One region of the Streptomyces sp. ADI95-16 genome, then DNA from elsewhere that is predicted to be linked to it. Evidence: riboswitches for the same ligand, from Rfam matches in the RefSeq annotation. Region 1 holds a riboswitch; the other holds the start of a gene.
The links. Region 1 has a riboswitch for S-adenosylmethionine ahead of thrC (threonine synthase). Riboswitches for the same ligand answer to the same signal wherever they lie in the genome.
Positions count from the first base shown of each region.

Region 2: another riboswitch for S-adenosylmethionine. It lies ahead of EES41_RS11640 (aminotransferase class V-fold PLP-dependent enzyme); the one in region 1 lies ahead of thrC (threonine synthase).

Region 1 covers NZ_CP033581.1:3,877,042-3,880,438, forward strand. The annotation lists gene EES41_RS16950 (MoaD/ThiS family protein) at 308-586, opposite strand; gene thrC (threonine synthase) at 623-1,921, opposite strand; SAM riboswitch class I at 1,915-2,072, opposite strand; gene EES41_RS16960 (glucosyl-3-phosphoglycerate synthase) at 2,259-3,209, shown strand; gene EES41_RS16965 (trehalose-6-phosphate synthase) at 3,257-3,397, shown strand, end outside.
Region 2 covers NZ_CP033581.1:2,671,207-2,674,603, forward strand. The annotation lists gene EES41_RS11640 (aminotransferase class V-fold PLP-dependent enzyme) at 1-1,361, opposite strand, end outside; SAM riboswitch class IV at 1,577-1,693, opposite strand; gene trpD (anthranilate phosphoribosyltransferase) at 1,825-2,889, opposite strand; gene EES41_RS11650 (cytochrome bc complex cytochrome b subunit) at 3,045-3,397, opposite strand, start outside.

The DNA of each region.
Region 1 (3,397 bases):
GTCTGCAACAGGTCAATCCGACGAGAATTCCGGCCAGGGATAAAGATTGAAATAGAGTGAAAATCTGGCATCTTCCCGGGCAAGTCGGGCCGGGCAAATCTCGCCAATGCCCCATACCGCGCCCGCATATTGACTGAATGTCAACCCTCACGCGGCCCGTACATATGCGGCGGGCAAGAACAGCGGAGGGGACTTCCCCAACTCTACCGCGCCCAACCAAGCAGAATTGCCCCCTCCGCTTATTAGCGGAGGGGGCAATTTCGTTTACGCGTGCCACCTGGAGAAGCGGCGGGGAAGCCGTGAAGGGTCAGCAGCCGCCCGCGACGGCGGGGATGATCGAGACGCCCGCGCCGTCCGGCGTGACCGCCTCCAGGCCGCCCTCGAAGCGCACGTCGTCGTCGTTGACGTAGACGTTCACGAAGCGGCGCAGCTTGCCCTGGTCGTCCAGGACGCGGGCGGCGATGCCCGGGTGGTTCCGCTCCAGCGACGCGATGACCTCGGCCAGGGTGGCGCCCTCGGCCGCGACCTCGGCCAGGCCGCCGGTGTAGGTGCGCAGGATGGTGGGGATGCGGACGTTGACGCTCATGGCGCTACTGCCTTTCCGGGTGCGGGAGGACGGAGATCAGGCCAGGCCGGCGGCGCGGAACGCGTCCAGGCTCGGGCGGATGGTGGCGCTCTGCCCGCTGTCCGCGGCCACCGCCTCCAGGGTCTTGAGGCCGTCACCGGTGTTCAGGACCACGGTGGTCAGCGCCGGGTCGAGCTGCCCGTTCTCGATGAGCTTCTTCGTCACGCCGACGGTCACGCCGCCCGCGGTCTCGGCGAAGATGCCCTCGGTCTGAGCGAGCAGCTTGATGGCCTCGACGACCTGCTCGTCGCTGACGTCCTCGACGTAGCCGCCCGTGCGGCGGGCGATGTCCAGGACGTACGGGCCGTCCGCCGGGTTGCCGATGGCCAGCGACTTGGCGATGGTGTCCGGCTTCTGCGGGCGGACCACGTCGAGGCCGTCCTTGAAGGCGGTGGAGACCGGGGAGCAGCCCTCGGCCTGGGCGCCGAAGATCTTGTACGGCCTGTCCTCGACGAGTCCCAGCCTGATCAGCTCCTGGAGACCCTTGTCGATCTTCGTGAGCTGCGAGCCGGACGCGATCGGGATGACGATCTGGTCGGGCAGCCGCCAGCCGAGCTGCTCGCAGATCTCGTAAGCGAGGGTCTTGGAGCCCTCGCCGTAGTACGGGCGCAGGTTGACGTTGACGAAGCCCCAGCCCTCGCCCAGCGGGTCGCCGATGAGCTCGGAGCAGAAGCGGTTGACGTCGTCGTAGTTGCCCTCGATGCCGACGAGGTCGCCGCCGTAGACACCGGCCATGACGACCTTGCCCTGCTCCAGGTCGTGCGGGATGAACACGCAGGAGCGGAAGCCGGCGCGGGCGGCCGCGGCGCCGACGGCGCCGGCCAGGTTGCCGGTGGAGGAGCAGGACAGGGTGGTGAAGCCGAAGGCGCGGGCGGCCTCGACGGCGATGGCGACGACGCGGTCCTTGAAGGAGTGCGTCGGGTTGCCGGAGTCGTCCTTGACGTAGAGCTCGCCGGTGACGCCCAGCTCCTTGGCCAGGTTCCGGGCGTCCACGAGCTTGGTGAAGCCCGGGTTCAGGCTGGGCTTGGAGGCGACGTCCGCCGGGACGGGCAGCAGCGGCGCGTAGCGCCAGATGTTGGCGGGGCCGGCCTCGATCGCGGCCCGCAGGGCCTCGGGGTCGCCGGTCGGGAGGTCGTAGGCCACTTCGAGCGGCCCGAAGCACTCCACGCAGGCGAAGATGGGACCGAGTTCGAAGCGGGTACCGCACTCGCGACAGGAAAGGCCGGTGGCGGGTCCGAGATCGACAGAGGTGGCAACAGTCTGTGCAGCCATGATGGCGAGGCCCTTTCTCCTCATCTTCCCCATGGCGCACTTCGCCATGAGACGGAATTGGCACCTTCCCTAGCCGGGGACCTCGCTGGTGTCGCCGTGTGAGCGATCGCGAGAACCGACTGGAGGGTTGCCGGGGCTTCAACGGGCCGTGTCCCTCTGCCCCTCTGGATGAGCGGTATGGCACCGGTGCGCGCGCTCCATGGCGCGTCCGGGCATTTGTGCGCGGGGACCCCGGCATGCGGTGGTCCTTCGCGTTGTTCAAGACTGTAACCGAAGGTGCGGATGGTTGAGACAGCCGTCCGAACCGCGAGATGGATCACTTTTCGGACGAAACCCACGGATGAACCAGGGAGTGCAGAACGTGCTGGAAGAGGTGGAGCGCTGGCTGGCCGACCGCTCCTGGTCCGCAGCCGACCGACCGCTCGACCAGCTGCTGGAGCGGAAACGGGCGGCCGGGACCACGGTCAGCGTGGTGCTGCCCGCGCTCGACGAGGAGGCCACGGTCGGGGAGATCGTGTCGGTGATCCGGCGCGATCTGATCGACGGGCTGCCGGTTCCGCTGGTGGACGAGCTGGTGGTGGTCGACTCCGGATCCACGGACCGGACGGCGGAGGTGGCGGCCAAGGCGGGCGCCCGCGTGGTGCACCGCGACGAGATCCTGCCGCGGCTGCCGGCGCTGCCCGGCAAGGGCGAGGTCCTGTGGCGCTCGCTGCTGGCGACCAGTGGGGAGATCGTCTGCTTCGTCGACGCCGACCTGCGGGACTTCTCGTCCGCCTTCGTCTCCGGGATCGTCGGCCCGCTGCTGACCGACCCGGGCGTGGAGTTCGTCAAGGCGATGTACGACCGCCCGCTCGGGAACGCCCCGGGCCAGGGCGGGCGGGTCACGGAGCTGGTGGCGCGGCCCCTGCTGAACCTGCACTGGCCGCAGCTGGCCGGGTTCGTGCAGCCGCTGGGCGGTGAGTACGCCGTCCGGCGGTCCCTCCTGGAGCGGCTGCCGTTCCCCGTCGGGTACGGGGTGGAGCTGGGCCTGCTGGTGGACGCGCTGCACACGGTCGGGCTGGAGGCGCTGGCCCAGGTGGACGTGGGCGTACGGCTGCACCGCCACCAGGACGGCCAGGCGCTGGGCCGGATGGCCGCCGCGATCTACCGGACGGCGCTGGTACGGCTGTCGCGCGGGCACCACGTACGCCCGGAGCTGACGCAGTTCGAGCGGGGTCCGCAGGGCTTCGTACCGCGGACGTACCCGGTGGACACGGAGGAGCGGCCGCCGATGGCGGGCATCGAGGAGTACGCGGTCCGCCGCGTGGCGTGAGCGGGAGCTCACGTTTGAGCGGGGGCGGCCGGGGCTAGGTTGGCGGCATGGCCTTTTCGGTACTCGTCGCCGCGAACCGCGGCCCCCTCTCGTACGCCCTCGCCGCCGACGGCGCCCTCACGGCCCGGCGCGGCGGGGGCGGTCTCGTCTCCGGTCTCTCCGCGGCGCTGGCGAAACAGCCGGACGCG
Region 2 (3,397 bases), 1.2 Mb from region 1:
CGGTACTGCCACTTGGCGCCGTCCGCGACGAGCTCCCCCACCGCGCGGACGAAGCGCTCGACGTGCTCGTCGGGGGTGCCGGCGCCGAAGCTGACCCGGATGGCGTTCAGGGAGCGCTCGCCCGGGGCCGCCTCGGGGGCCCCGCACTCGCCCTGGGCCTGCGGCTCGCTGCCGAGCAGGGTGCGCACCAGCGGGTGGGCGCAGAACAGGCCGTCCCGGACGCCGATCCCGTACTCCGCGGACAGCGCGGCGGCGAAGTGGGAGCTGTTCCAGCCGTCCACCACGAACGAGATGACTCCGACGCGCGGCGCGTCGTCCCCGAAGAGGGACAGCACGCGGACCGCCGGGACCTCCGCCAGGCCCTCGCGGACCTTCGCGATCAGGTGGCGCTCCCGCTCGACGAGGTCCTCGAACCCGGCCTCGGTCAGCGCGCGGCAGGCGGAGGCGATGGAGTAGACGCCGATGACGTTCGGGGAGCCGGCCTCGTGGCGGGCGGCCGTGGTGTGCCACTCGACCTCCACGCCGCCGTCCTCGCGCCGGGCCACCTTGCGCGAGGCGCCGCCGCCCGCGAGGTAGGGCTCGGCCTCCTGGAGCCAGTCCGCCCGGCCGGCCAGCACGCCCGAGCCGAACGGCGCGTACAGCTTGTGCCCCGAGAAGGCGACCCAGTCCACGTCCAGCTCCCGCACCGAGACGGGGTGGTGCGGGGCCAGCTGGGCGGCGTCGAGCACGATCCGGGCGCCGTGGGCGTGCGCGGCGGCGGCGAGCTCCTTGACCGGCCACAGCTCACCGGTGACGTTGGACGCGCCGGTCACACAGACCAGCGCCGGACCGTGGGGATCGCGGCCGGCGAGCGCCCGCTCCAGCGTCGCGACGGCCTCGGCCAGGGTGCGCGGCGCGTTGAGGTAGGTGACCCGGGCGTTCGTCCACGGCAGCAGCGAGGCGTGGTGCTCGGTCTCGAAGACGAAGACCTGGCAGTCGGCCGGCAGGACGGCGGCGAGCAGGTTCAGCGAGTCGGTGGTGGAGCGGGTGAACACCACCTGATCGGAGGGGCGGCAGTCGAGGAACTCGGCGACGGTGACCCGGCTCTGCTCGAAGAGGTCCGTGGACAGCTGGGAGAGGTAGCCCGCGCCCCGGTGCACGCTGCCGTAGTACGGGGCGTACGCGGCCACGTCGTCCCAGACCCGCTGGAGCGCCGGGGCGCTGGCCGCGTAGTCGAGGGCGGCGTAGCTGACCTCGCCGCCGGTGACGAGCGGGACGGTGACGTCACGGCCGAGGACGGCGAGCGGCGGGGCGGTGGCGGCAGCCGTGGCGGCGGCGGTGGTCGCGGTGGGGGCGCAGGCGGTGTTCAGGGATGCGGACATGGCGGAATCTCCCGGCGGGGCAGAGGTGAATGGCTTCGGTGCCCGCACGCGGGTACGGCCCAGCGGCCGTCCGGGTACGGGAAGTGCCTCGGAATGAACGGGGGTACACGGAAGTGACCCTGTTCCGAGGGGTGAAGAAGGGGCGGAGTCGCCCTATCGCATTCGCTTGCTCACGGAAAAAGCTCCTCGAAAGACCAGGACCCCTGGTGTCGAGGGATCCGCGCTTGCCGTAGGCCTTGCTGCCTACGACCTGGTCATCACCCGGGGCACCCCGCCACGGAAGGAGGGTTGCCGGACAGCAAGCCGGGGCCTAAACGCTGTCACTCGTGACCTGTTCAGCATCCTGCCACAAGATCTCCCGCGCGCAAGACCCCGGTCCGCATCGTGGACCGGGGTCTGCTCTTTCACGCCGTTCTCGCACCGCTCGGCCGCAGGCGGCCTCACGGGCTCCCGCCGGGCGCCGCTACGCGTTGCTCGCCGCCACCCAGCGCTCCAGCGCGGCCCGCGCCGCACCCGAGTCGATGGACTCGGCCGCACGGGCGATCCCGGCGGCGATCTGCTCCTCCAGCGAGGCCGTTCCCGGGTCCAGCGCCACCAGCGCCGCCGCCGAGTTCAGCAGCACCGCGTCGCGCACGGCGCCCGTCTCCCCGGCCAGCAGCCGGCGCGCGACGTCCGCGTTGTACGAGGCGTCCGCGCCCCGCAGCGCCGCGACGTCGACCAGGTCGATGCCCACGTCGCGCGGGTCGAACGGGCACTCCCGCACCGCTCCGTCGCGCACCCACCACACCCGGGAGGTGGCGGTGGTCGTCAGCTCGTCGAGGCCGTCGTCGCCGCGGAAGACCAGCGCGGAGGAGCCCCGCTCGGCGAGCACGCCCGCCACGATGGGCGCGACCCGCGGGTCGGCCACCCCGGTCGCCTGGGCCCGTACCCGCGCCGGGTTGGTGAGCGGGCCGAGGAAGTTGAACAGGGTCCGGATGCCCAGCTCCTTGCGGGCGGCGGCCACGTGCCGCAGCGCCGGGTGGAACTTCACGGCGAAGCAGAAGGTGATGCCCGCCTCCGCCGCGACCTCCACCACCCGGGCGGGGGTCAGGTCCAGGTTGACGCCGAGCTTCTCCAGGACGTCCGAGGACCCGCTCGCGGAGGACGCGGCCCGGTTGCCGTGCTTGACCACCTTGGCGCCCGTACCGGCCACGACGATCGCCGACATCGTGGAGATGTTCACCGTCTTGGCCCCGTCGCCGCCGGTGCCGACGATGTCCACCGTCCGGCCCGGCACCTCGATCAGGTTGGCGTGTTCGTACATGCTCCCGACGAGGCCGCTGATCTCCTCGACGGTCTCGCCCTTGGCGCGGAGCGCGACCACGAAGCCCGCGATCTGGGCGTCGGTGGCCTCCCCGCGCATGATCCGGTCCATGGCCCACGCCGTGTCTTCCGCGCCGAGGTCGTGGCCGGTCAGCAGGGCGTCGAGGAGGCCCGGCCAGCCGCGGGCCGCCACGCTGTCGCCGCCTGCCGGGGTCACAACGTTCATGGTCCGCTCCTGAGGGTCCACGTGGAAAGGGGAAGGGGGCAAGCCTATCCAGCCCCCGGGACGGCAGAGAGCCCCGTCCGGACACTGGACGGGGCTCTCGCCGTGGCGACACCAGGACCGACCGGAATCAGTCCCTCATGCGATGGTGCGGGGGATCAGTGGTGGCCGTGGCCGCTCTGGATCTCCTTGTACTCCTCGACCGTGGCCTTCGGGATGAAGTTGTCTTCCCCGTAGTAGCCCTTGCTGAGCTTGGCGCGCAGCTTCTCGGTCAGCTTCACCTTGCGCTCGACACCGTTCTCGTCGACCGTCGGGCCGATCTCGACCGGCGCGTACTGCTCGTGCGCGGTGAGGGAGTGCAGCTTGCCCTGCGACAGCGGCTCGTGGATCTCGACGAACTCACCGTGCGGCAGGCGCTTGATGATGCCGGTCTCGCGACCGTGCAGCACCTTGTCCCGGTCCCGGCGCTGGAGGCCGAGGCAGATCCGCTTGGTGATGACGAAGGCGACGA